DNA from 4 places in the Streptomyces sp. NPDC058457 genome. Region 3 is predicted to be linked to each of the others. Evidence: riboswitches for the same ligand, from Rfam matches in the RefSeq annotation. Region 3 holds a riboswitch; each other region holds the start of a gene.

Region 1 (2,197 bases), on a different contig from region 3:
ATCACCGACCTCATGGCGCACCTGCGCGAACTGGGCGTCGATGCCGGTGCGGAGTTCCGCCGGGTCGCCGTGACCCCCCAGTGCAAGCTGTACTTCATCAACGACGACCTGCTGTTCGGCCTGTACGAGCCGGTCCCCCGCACGATCGTCGTCGACGACGGAACGCCGGTGCCCGCCGTGGATGTACTCGGCCTCGGTTCCGTACTCCGGCACTACCGTGGCGACGAGGAACCGGAGTGCCCGGACGGCCGTGTGTTCGCCGCCGCACGGGCAGGCTTCGACGCGTACTGGGAGCATTTGAGCGTTTCCGACACCGGACGCTGAGTTCGACGCGAGGCGGACGCGCGGATGTGGGGGCGCTGTCCGCCTCGCGAAGCCGGCCATGTTCCGCTCCAGGTCGAACACGTGGATCCCGGGCTCGGGTTGGGTCACCTCGTTCGGCGTCAGCTCCCGTTCCCGGCGTACCGGCCCGTCCCCCGTCCACCTGCCCGACGATCAGCCCAGGGGCAGGTTGACGCCGGGAGAACAGCCGATCTACGGTGTGCGCGAGCTACGAGTTCCGGTGATCAAGCCCTGGCTGGCCGGACGGCAACCCTCGACGCAGTGGGGTGCCCCAGGTGACGGCTCGGCGGATCTCTTCTTTCTGCAAGTGCGCTCACATCGGCCCCGAGGCGGGCCAGAACCCGGGAGGACGGCATGGCGAGAGCGCTGGTGCTGTGCTCCCGGCTCCATGTCGACCTGCTGCTGGTGTCCAGCTGTCTGTGTCGGGGCTGATCCCGCCCACCGCGGGTCGGCAGAGCTGCCGCCGCCCGTCGCCGTAACCCTCGCTCCCCCTTCGCTCACCTGATCTCCCTCACCTGACCTCGCACGCCGTGGCGCGCCCTGCGCCTCGGCCGTCCAGCGCACCCTCGATGCGGAAGCAGAGACCACTGATGGCATTCCACACCGGCCCGGCGCCGTACAGACCCCTTCGCCCCGGCCTCGGCGCGATCTCCCTCGGCACGGCGTTCCTGGTGGCCCTGACCGGCTGCACCAGCAGCAAGGACGGCAGCACCGCGAGCTCCGCCACGGCGCTCACCGTCGGTACGACCGACCAGGTCACCAGCCTCGACCCGGCGGGCGCCTGGGACGCGGGCTCGGGCACCGTCGAGAGCGAGGTCTACGCGACCCTGCTCAGCCAGAAGAACGGCTCCGCGGCCGTCTCCCCGGACCTGGCCACCGGGATCAGGCTGACCGGGCCCAAGGAGTACACGGTCACCCTCCAGAAGGGCCTCAAGTTCGCCAACGGCCACGAACTCACCGCCTCGGACGTCAAGTTCAGCTTCGACCGAGACCTGAAGATCGCCGACGAGAACGGCCCGTCGTCACTGCTGTACAACCTCGCCTCGGTCGCCGCCCCGGACCCGACCACGGTCGTCTTCACCCTCAAGTCGGCCAACGACACGCTGTTCCCGCAGGTGCTGTCCACGGCCGCCGGCTACGTCGTGGACGAGCAGGTGTTCCCCGCGGACAAGATCCTCGACGACAGGTCGATCGTCGCGGCCAAGCCGTGGAACGGGCCGTACGGAGTCAAGAGCTACGACAAGAACTCGCTGGTCTCCTTCACCGCCAACGCGGAGTACAAGGGGCAACTCGGCACGCCGAAGACCAAGAACGTCCAGCTGAAGTACTACACGGACGCCGGAAATCTGAAGCTCGACGTCCAGCAGGGCACCATCGACGCGGTCTACCGCACGCTCACCACCACCGACCTGGACGACCTCGCCAAGCAGAAGGACATCAAGGTCCACACCGGCTCCGGCAACGGCATCCGCTACATCGTCTTCGACCTGGCGAGCCAGCCCTACGGCACCAAGGCGAAGAACGCCGACGCGAAGAAGGCCCTCGCCGTCCGGCAGGCGGTCGCGGACTCCGTCGACCGGTCCCAACTCGCCCAGCAGGTCTACAAGAACACCTACCAGCCGCTCTACAGCTCCGTCCCGGACGGCCTGACCGGCGCCACCCCCTCCTTCAAGTCGCTCTACGGCGACAAGAAGGGCGGCCCCGACAAGGCCGCAGCCGCGGCCCGGCTGAAGGCGGCGCAGGTCAGCACCCCGGTCACGCTCAACCTCCAGTACAACAGCGACCACTACGGCTCGTCCTCGGCCGACGAGTACGCGCTGATCAAGTCCCAGCTGGAGGCCACCGGGCTGTTCAA
Region 2 (2,197 bases), on a different contig from region 3:
GTCGAAGTAGTGCTGTTGACGTCCATGCCTCTCTTTCCGACCGGGCGGTACGGGGGGGCCGGGGGTACGCGGCGGCGCGTGGGCGCGGCGGTACGCGGGCTGGGAAAGGGCTGAAGGAAGCCGAAGAGAGCTGAAAGGAGCTGAAAGGAGCGAGTGGTCAGCGACAGGTCTGGTCGAACTGGTCGGCGCGGCGGCCCGCCCAGAACGGGTCGAGCAGCATGCTCCGTGCCTGACCTGCGGTCTCCATGGCCGGATCAAAGCACACGGCACAGGGTGCGTCCACCAGGCGTCCCGGCACGTGAGACGGCTCCCTGTTCTCAAAAGGGGCGCCAGGCTGGGGCATTGACGTACGACAAAACCGATCCGTACGATCGCCAACGGCATTGAGTGTCAGCGTCAAGCCCTGGCTCGCTGACCGGCAACCCTCCACGCGGTGGGGTGCTCCAGGTGAAAGCCCGGCGGGATCACCGACGACTCCCGCAAGCGCGCGGCCCCGTGACGGGGCCGGAGACGGGGAGGAGCGGCATGCGGCACAGCGATGACCCGGCTGTCTCCCCCACCGACGCCACGGCGTACTCCAGGCTCTCGCGCCGGCGCCACATCGATCTGAAGCGCTCGACCAGCAGCTTCTGTCGGGCCTGACGAGCCCGCCCGCCGCCGGCTGACCTCCGTCACCGGCGCAGGCCCCTTCGCGCCGTCCTTCCCCTCGGCACCACTTCTCGGTGCCGTCCGCCAGCCACCCCTCGTCTCTGCACAGCGCTTCCCCGGCCGGGGCAGATCCGGCCGGGGCCGCACGCCCCTGCGCGGCCGTGCCTCGCGCCCGTAGCCCGGCACCCCGTGCCTTGGTGACACGAGTAGGAGAACTCCCTCCGTGACAGCACTTCCGGATTTCAGACCCTCCCGATGGGCGCCCCTGGCCGCGCTCCTGACCACCAGCGTCCTGCTGACCGCGTGCGGTTCGGGCGACGACGCCTCCGGCGGCGGAAGCGGCCCGGCGAAGTCCGGCGGCACCCTGACCTTCGCGGTGGGCTCCGACGCCGGCTGCGTGGATCCGCAGCAGGTCGCCAGCAACGACACCATCTACTCGGTGCGCCAGATCGTGGACTCCCTGACCGACCAGGACCCCAGGACCGGCAAGATCGTGCCGTGGCTCGCCAAGAGCTGGGACATCAGCGCCGACGCGACGACGTTCACGTTCCACCTGCGGTCCGGCGTCACCTTCAGCGACGGCTCGAAGCTGACCGCGCAGGTGGTCAAGGACAACTTCGACGCGGTGCCGGAGCTCGGCGCCCTGGGCACCCTCGCCGAGGGCTATCTGAGCGGCGTCAAGAGCACCACCGTGGTCGACCCGCTCACCGTCAAGGTGGCCTTCAAGCAGCCCAACGCACAGTTCCTGCAGGCGACTTCGACCCACTCGCTGGGCATCGAGTCCTCGGCGAGCGTCAAGCGGAGCCCGCAGCAGAAGTGCAGCGACGGAGTGGTCGGGTCCGGGCCGTTCGTGCTCAAGCAGTACGTGCAGAACCAGTCGATCGCCCTGGACAAGCGGACCGGGTACGACTGGGGCTCCTCGCTCTGGTCGAAGAAGGGCGAGGCCTACCTGGACAAGCTGGTGTTCAAGGTGGTGCCCGAGGCGGGGGTGCGGGCCGGCAGTCTCCAGTCCGGGCAGGTGGACGCCATCAGCAGCGTCGGCAAGGCGAACGAGGCGGCGCTCAAGGGCGGCCAGGTCACCCTCCAGAGCCGGGCCAACCCCGGTGTGGTGTTCGGCCTGGGGCTCAACAACTCGCGGCCCCTGCTGAAGGACGCGAAGGTACGCCAGGCGATCCTGGCCGCCGTCGACCGGAAGCAGATCGCCGACACCGTCTTCCCGACCGGCACCCAGCCGGCGACCAGCGTCCTGGCGCACACCACCCCCGACTACACCGACCTCTCCACGGACCTCGCCTTCGACGCGGCCAAGGCCAAGTCCCTGCTGGACGAGGCGGGTTGGAAGGACGGCAGTGACGGCGTCCGCGCCAAGGACGGCAAGAAGCTGAGCCTGACCATCAGCTGGTTCCCCAACGCGGCCACCAACCAGCCCGCCCTGGAGCTGGTCCAGCAGCAGCTGAAGGCCGTCGGGATCGACGTGGTGCTCAAGCAGCTCCCGGTCACCCAGTTCGCCACCACCCTCCAGTCCGGCGACTTCGACGTGGTGTGGGCG
Region 3 (2,197 bases):
GGCCGGGCCCGACGCGCCGCCGTATACGGCCGTACGACGAAGTCACGCCACCTTGCGCTCGGCGTACTCGGCGATCTCCACCATCGGCGGCCGTTCCTCCGTGTCCACCGAGTAGGTGCGCGGTTCGAAGCCGTCCTCGCCCCGTTCGAACTGGGTGAGGGAGGGGCGGATCAGGTGGCCGCGGGCCAGCCGCAGCTGGGCCGTGCGGTAGATCGCGGCGGACATCCGGCCGAGGGCCTGGCCGTCCTGGTGGCGGTGTTTGCGGACGCCGACGTCGACCTGCGCCAGCGCGTTGAGCCCCACCAGGTGCAGGGCGTCGACCAGCATGCCCAGCTCCACGCCGTAGCCGACCGGGAAGGGCAGCTGTTCGAGGAGCGAGCGGCGGGCCGCGTACTCGCCGCCCAGCGGCTGCACGAATCCGGCCAGCTGCGGCCAGTGCATGTTCAGCAGCGGGCGGGCCATCAGCTCGGTGACCCGGCCGCCCTGCCCGGCGGCGCCGCCGAGCGGGCGGTCGTACATCGCCTTGACCAGGTCCACGTCCGGGTCGGTGAGGAGAGGGCCGACGATGCCGGTGACGAAGTCGGAGGAGAAGTCGCGCAGGTCGGCGTCGATGAAGCAGACGACGTCCCCGGTGGTGACCAGGAGGGAGCGCCAGAGGACCTCGCCCTTGCCGGGGACGGTCGGGATGCGGGGCAGGATCTCGTCGCGGTGCACGACGCGGGCGCCGGCCGCCGCGGCGACGGCCGCCGTGCGGTCGGTGGAGCCGGAGTCGACGACCACGATCTCGTCGACGAGCGGCACCTGCTGCATGAGGTCGTGGCGGATGATCGCGACGATGTCGCCGACGGTCTCCTCCTCGTTGAGCGCGGGCAGCACGACGCTGACCGTCTGCCCGGAGGACCGTTTCGCGGCCATGATCCGGTGCAGCGGACGATCGGTTACGGACCAGGAGCGGGTGGCCAGCCAGCGCTCGACTTCTTCCAGCACGGTCAGCGGCTCCTCACTGTCACGGTCACACGGCGAGGTGTGATCCATCTCGCGGTTCGGACGACTCACTCAACTGTCCTGGCCTTCGGTTACAGTCTTGAACAACGCCGATGACCATCGCATGTCCTGGGGTCACCCGGTGTTGACAACCACATACCGCTCATCCAGAGGGGCAGAGGGAAACGGCCCGTTGAAGCCCCGGCAACCCTCCAGTCGGTTACTCGTAGATCGCCGATCAGTGTCGATCGCTCGCGAGGCTCCCGGCTAGGGAAGGTGCCAAATCCGTCTCACGGCGAAATGCGTCGTGAGGAAGATGAGGAGAAAGGGCCTCGCCTCACATGGCTGTGCAGACTGTTGCAAGCGCCACCGATTCCACCGTAGACCTCGGCCCCGCCGCCGCCCTGAGCTGCCGCGAGTGCGGTCACCGGGTGCCGCTCGGCCCGTTGTTCGCCTGCGAGGAGTGTTTCGGCCCGCTGGAGATCGCGTACGACTTCTCGGCCTACGACACCGAGGAGCTCCGCAAGCAGATCGAAGCGGGTCCCGCGAACATCTGGCGCTACGCGCCGCTGCTGCCCGTCCCCGCGGACGTGGCGACCAAGCCGAACATCAACCCCGGCTGGACCAAGCTCGTCAAGGCCGACAACCTGGCCCGCGAGCTCGGGGTGACCGGCGGGCTGTACGTGAAGGACGACTCCGGCAACCCGACGCACTCCTTCAAGGACCGCGTCGTCGCCCAGGCCGTCGAGGCCGCCCGCGCCTTCGGCTACACCACCCTCTCCTGCTCCTCCACCGGCAACCTGGCCGGCGCGGTCGGTGCCGCCGCCGCCCGGGCCGGCTTCCGCTCCTGCGTGTTCATCCCGCACGACCTGGAGCAGGGCAAGATCGTCATGGCCGCGATCTACGGCGGCGAGCTCGTCGGCATCGAGGGCAACTACGACGACGTGAACCGTTTCTGCTCCGAGCTGATCGGCGACCCGGCCGGCGAGGGCTGGGGCTTCGTCAACGTCAACCTGCGGCCGTACTACGCGGAGGGCTCCAAGACCCTGGCGTACGAGATCTGCGAGCAGCTCGGCTGGCAGATCCCGGACCAGCTGGTCATCCCGATCGCCTCCGGCTCGCAGCTCACGAAGATCGACAAGGGTCTGCAGGAGCTGATCAAGCTCGGACTCGTCGAGGACAAGCCGTACAAGATCTTCGGTGCCCAGGCCGA
Region 4 (2,197 bases), on a different contig from region 3:
ACGGGCCGAGGATGACGGTGACCTCGCCGGGGCGGATGGTCAGGTCGATGCCGTCGAGGACGCGGTGGGTGCCGTACCACTTGTGGACGCCGGATATCTCCAGGGCGGCGGGGGCCGTCTCCACGCTGTCGGTGATGGTCATACCGCGGCCTCCCGGCGGATACGGGCGCGCAGGTCGGTGAGGCCGGTGCGCAGTTTCTGCAAGGGGGTCGGCGGCAGCGTGCGGGTGGCGCCGCGGGCGTAGTACCGCTCGACGTAGAACTGGACGACAGAGACGATGCTGGTCAGGATCAGGTACCAGACGGTCACCACCAGGAGCAGCGGCACGATGTCCCCGGGGTAGGTGGAGCCCATGCTCTGCGCGGATCCGAAGAGGTCGAGCAGCGAGACGTAGAAGACCAGCGAGGTGCTCTTGATCAGGCCGATCAGCTGGTTGACGTAGTTCGGGGTGATCGACCTGAGCGCCTGCGGGAACACGATCTTCCGGAACTGGTAGCCCTTGGGCAGGCCGAGCGCGGCGGCCGCCTCGTGCTGGCCCTGGTCCACGGAGAGGATGCCGCCGCGGACCACCTCGGCCGCGTAGGCGGCCTCGTTGAGGCTGAGGCCGATGACGGCGACCACCATGTCGGTGGCGAGCTTCGACTCGTCGAAGGAGAAGAAGGCCGGTCCGAAGGGGACGCCGATGCTCAACGTCTTGTACAGGGCGCTGAAGTTGTAGAGGAAGAGCAGGACCACGATGAGCGGGATGGAGCGCAGCGCCCACACGTAGGTCCAGCTGACCGCGCGCAGCACCGGGCTCTTCGAGAGCCGGGCCAGGGCGAGCAGGATGCCGCCGAGGAGGCCCAACACCGCGCTGTAGGCGGCGACTTCGAGGGTGATGACCAGTCCGTCGAGGATGGTCGGCCGCAGGAACCAGTAGCCGAAACGGTCCCACTGGTAGAACGGGTTGGTCACCAGTCCGTGGGCGAACTGGACGACGAGGACCAGGACGACGGCGGTGGCGATCCACCGGCCCGGCCTGCGCAGCGGCAGAACTCGCTGTGCGGCCAGGGGTTTTGACGGCTCGTCGGCTGCGGGGGGCGCCTCGGGGGCAGCGATCGTGGCGCCTGGGGGTTCACTCATGGCGGGCTCCGGCGGAGTCGGACACCCACGTGTCCCGCGGCGGGGGCCGCGCACCGTGCCGTGTTCGGGCACGGCACGATGCGCGGAGGCGCGCGGGGCACGGGGCTGGGCGGACGGCGGCACACCGGGCGGCCGGTGTTTCGACGGGGACGCTGGGGTGCTGAGCTGCGGGAAACCGGCTAAAAGGCCTGGTCAGACCCGACAGCGGGCACAGCCCGGTGCGGTACACGCGCTACACAGGGCGCTGTTGACACGGAGCAGGTCGACGGCACGGTCGGCGACGAGCGGGCTCGGGTACGGGCGTACGCAGCCCACGGCGCGGCGCTGGGCCGTCCTGGAAGCTGCGTACATGTCCGTCACCTGTCACTGTCGAGCCGGCCCCGGGGGCCTCGCGCTTACCGAATCGTCGCTTGCCGAAACGTCGTCGGTCCGGTCGTCACCTGGGGCACCCCACCGCGATGCGAGGGTTGCCGGTCAGCAAGCCAGGGCTTGACGCTGACACTCATGACCGTTCTGGTCCGTAAGTAACGCAGTTGCCCGAACGAATGTCAACGCCTGTCCGACTGGCGAAACGGTTCGGGCCGCTCTCACCTGCGCGGAACGCCGGGTGCGTCCGCCGCGTGGCCCGCCCAGTCCAGGATCTGGACGGCCGCGCCGGCGGCCTCCAGGCCCTGGCAACGGCCGTGGTGGCGGCGGGCGATGCCGTCGAGGTCGAGGTGGGCGCCGAAGGCCGGGTGGGCGGCCAGCCGCCGGGCGTAGGCCCACAGCACCGGGTGACCGGCGATGGCGTGCACGGCGGCGGCGTCCAGGTGGTTGCGGTGCACGGTGTCGAGTTGCACCAGGGTCACCCACAACTCGATGTCCGCGGCGGTGAGTTGCCCGCCGACCAGGAACTCCACGCCGGTCAGCCGGCGCTCCAGACCGTCCAGGGCGGCGAGCAGCACCGCCAGCGCCTCCGGGTCGCCGCCCTCGCGGCCGGCCCGCTGTGCGGCCTGCTCGATGTCCTCGGCGCACAGCCGCTCGACGGCCTCGATCTCGGCCTCGGCACCGCACGGGTAGAGCCGGGCGACGCCGT

What was found. A riboswitch is a leader RNA that binds a small molecule or an ion and turns the genes downstream of it on or off. The one in region 3 is predicted to bind S-adenosylmethionine.
Region 1: another riboswitch for S-adenosylmethionine. It lies ahead of ACFWPS_RS30480 (ABC transporter substrate-binding protein); the one in region 3 lies ahead of thrC (threonine synthase).
Region 2: another riboswitch for S-adenosylmethionine. It lies ahead of ACFWPS_RS30430 (ABC transporter substrate-binding protein); the one in region 3 lies ahead of thrC (threonine synthase).
Region 4: another riboswitch for S-adenosylmethionine. It lies ahead of ACFWPS_RS28080 (amino acid ABC transporter permease); the one in region 3 lies ahead of thrC (threonine synthase).

What each region holds. Positions count from the first base shown of each region.
Region 1 covers NZ_JBHXLU010000046.1:42,312-44,508, reverse strand. Annotated here, with positions in the region: gene ACFWPS_RS30485 (GntR family transcriptional regulator) at 1-324, shown strand, start outside; SAM riboswitch class IV at 549-658, shown strand; gene ACFWPS_RS30480 (ABC transporter substrate-binding protein) at 933-2,197, shown strand, end outside.
Region 2 covers NZ_JBHXLU010000046.1:27,767-29,963, reverse strand. Annotated here, with positions in the region: gene ACFWPS_RS30435 (MFS transporter) at 1-26, opposite strand, end outside; SAM riboswitch class IV at 380-492, shown strand; gene ACFWPS_RS30430 (ABC transporter substrate-binding protein) at 872-2,197, shown strand, end outside.
Region 3 covers NZ_JBHXLU010000003.1:183,659-185,855, forward strand. Annotated here, with positions in the region: gene ACFWPS_RS04410 (glucosyl-3-phosphoglycerate synthase) at 43-987, opposite strand; SAM riboswitch class I at 1,145-1,307, shown strand; gene thrC (threonine synthase) at 1,326-2,197, shown strand, end outside.
Region 4 covers NZ_JBHXLU010000040.1:24,337-26,533, reverse strand. Annotated here, with positions in the region: gene ACFWPS_RS28085 (amino acid ABC transporter ATP-binding protein) at 1-142, opposite strand, end outside; gene ACFWPS_RS28080 (amino acid ABC transporter permease) at 139-1,122, opposite strand; SAM riboswitch class IV at 1,509-1,632, opposite strand; gene ACFWPS_RS28075 (glutathione S-transferase C-terminal domain-containing protein) at 1,710-2,197, opposite strand, start outside.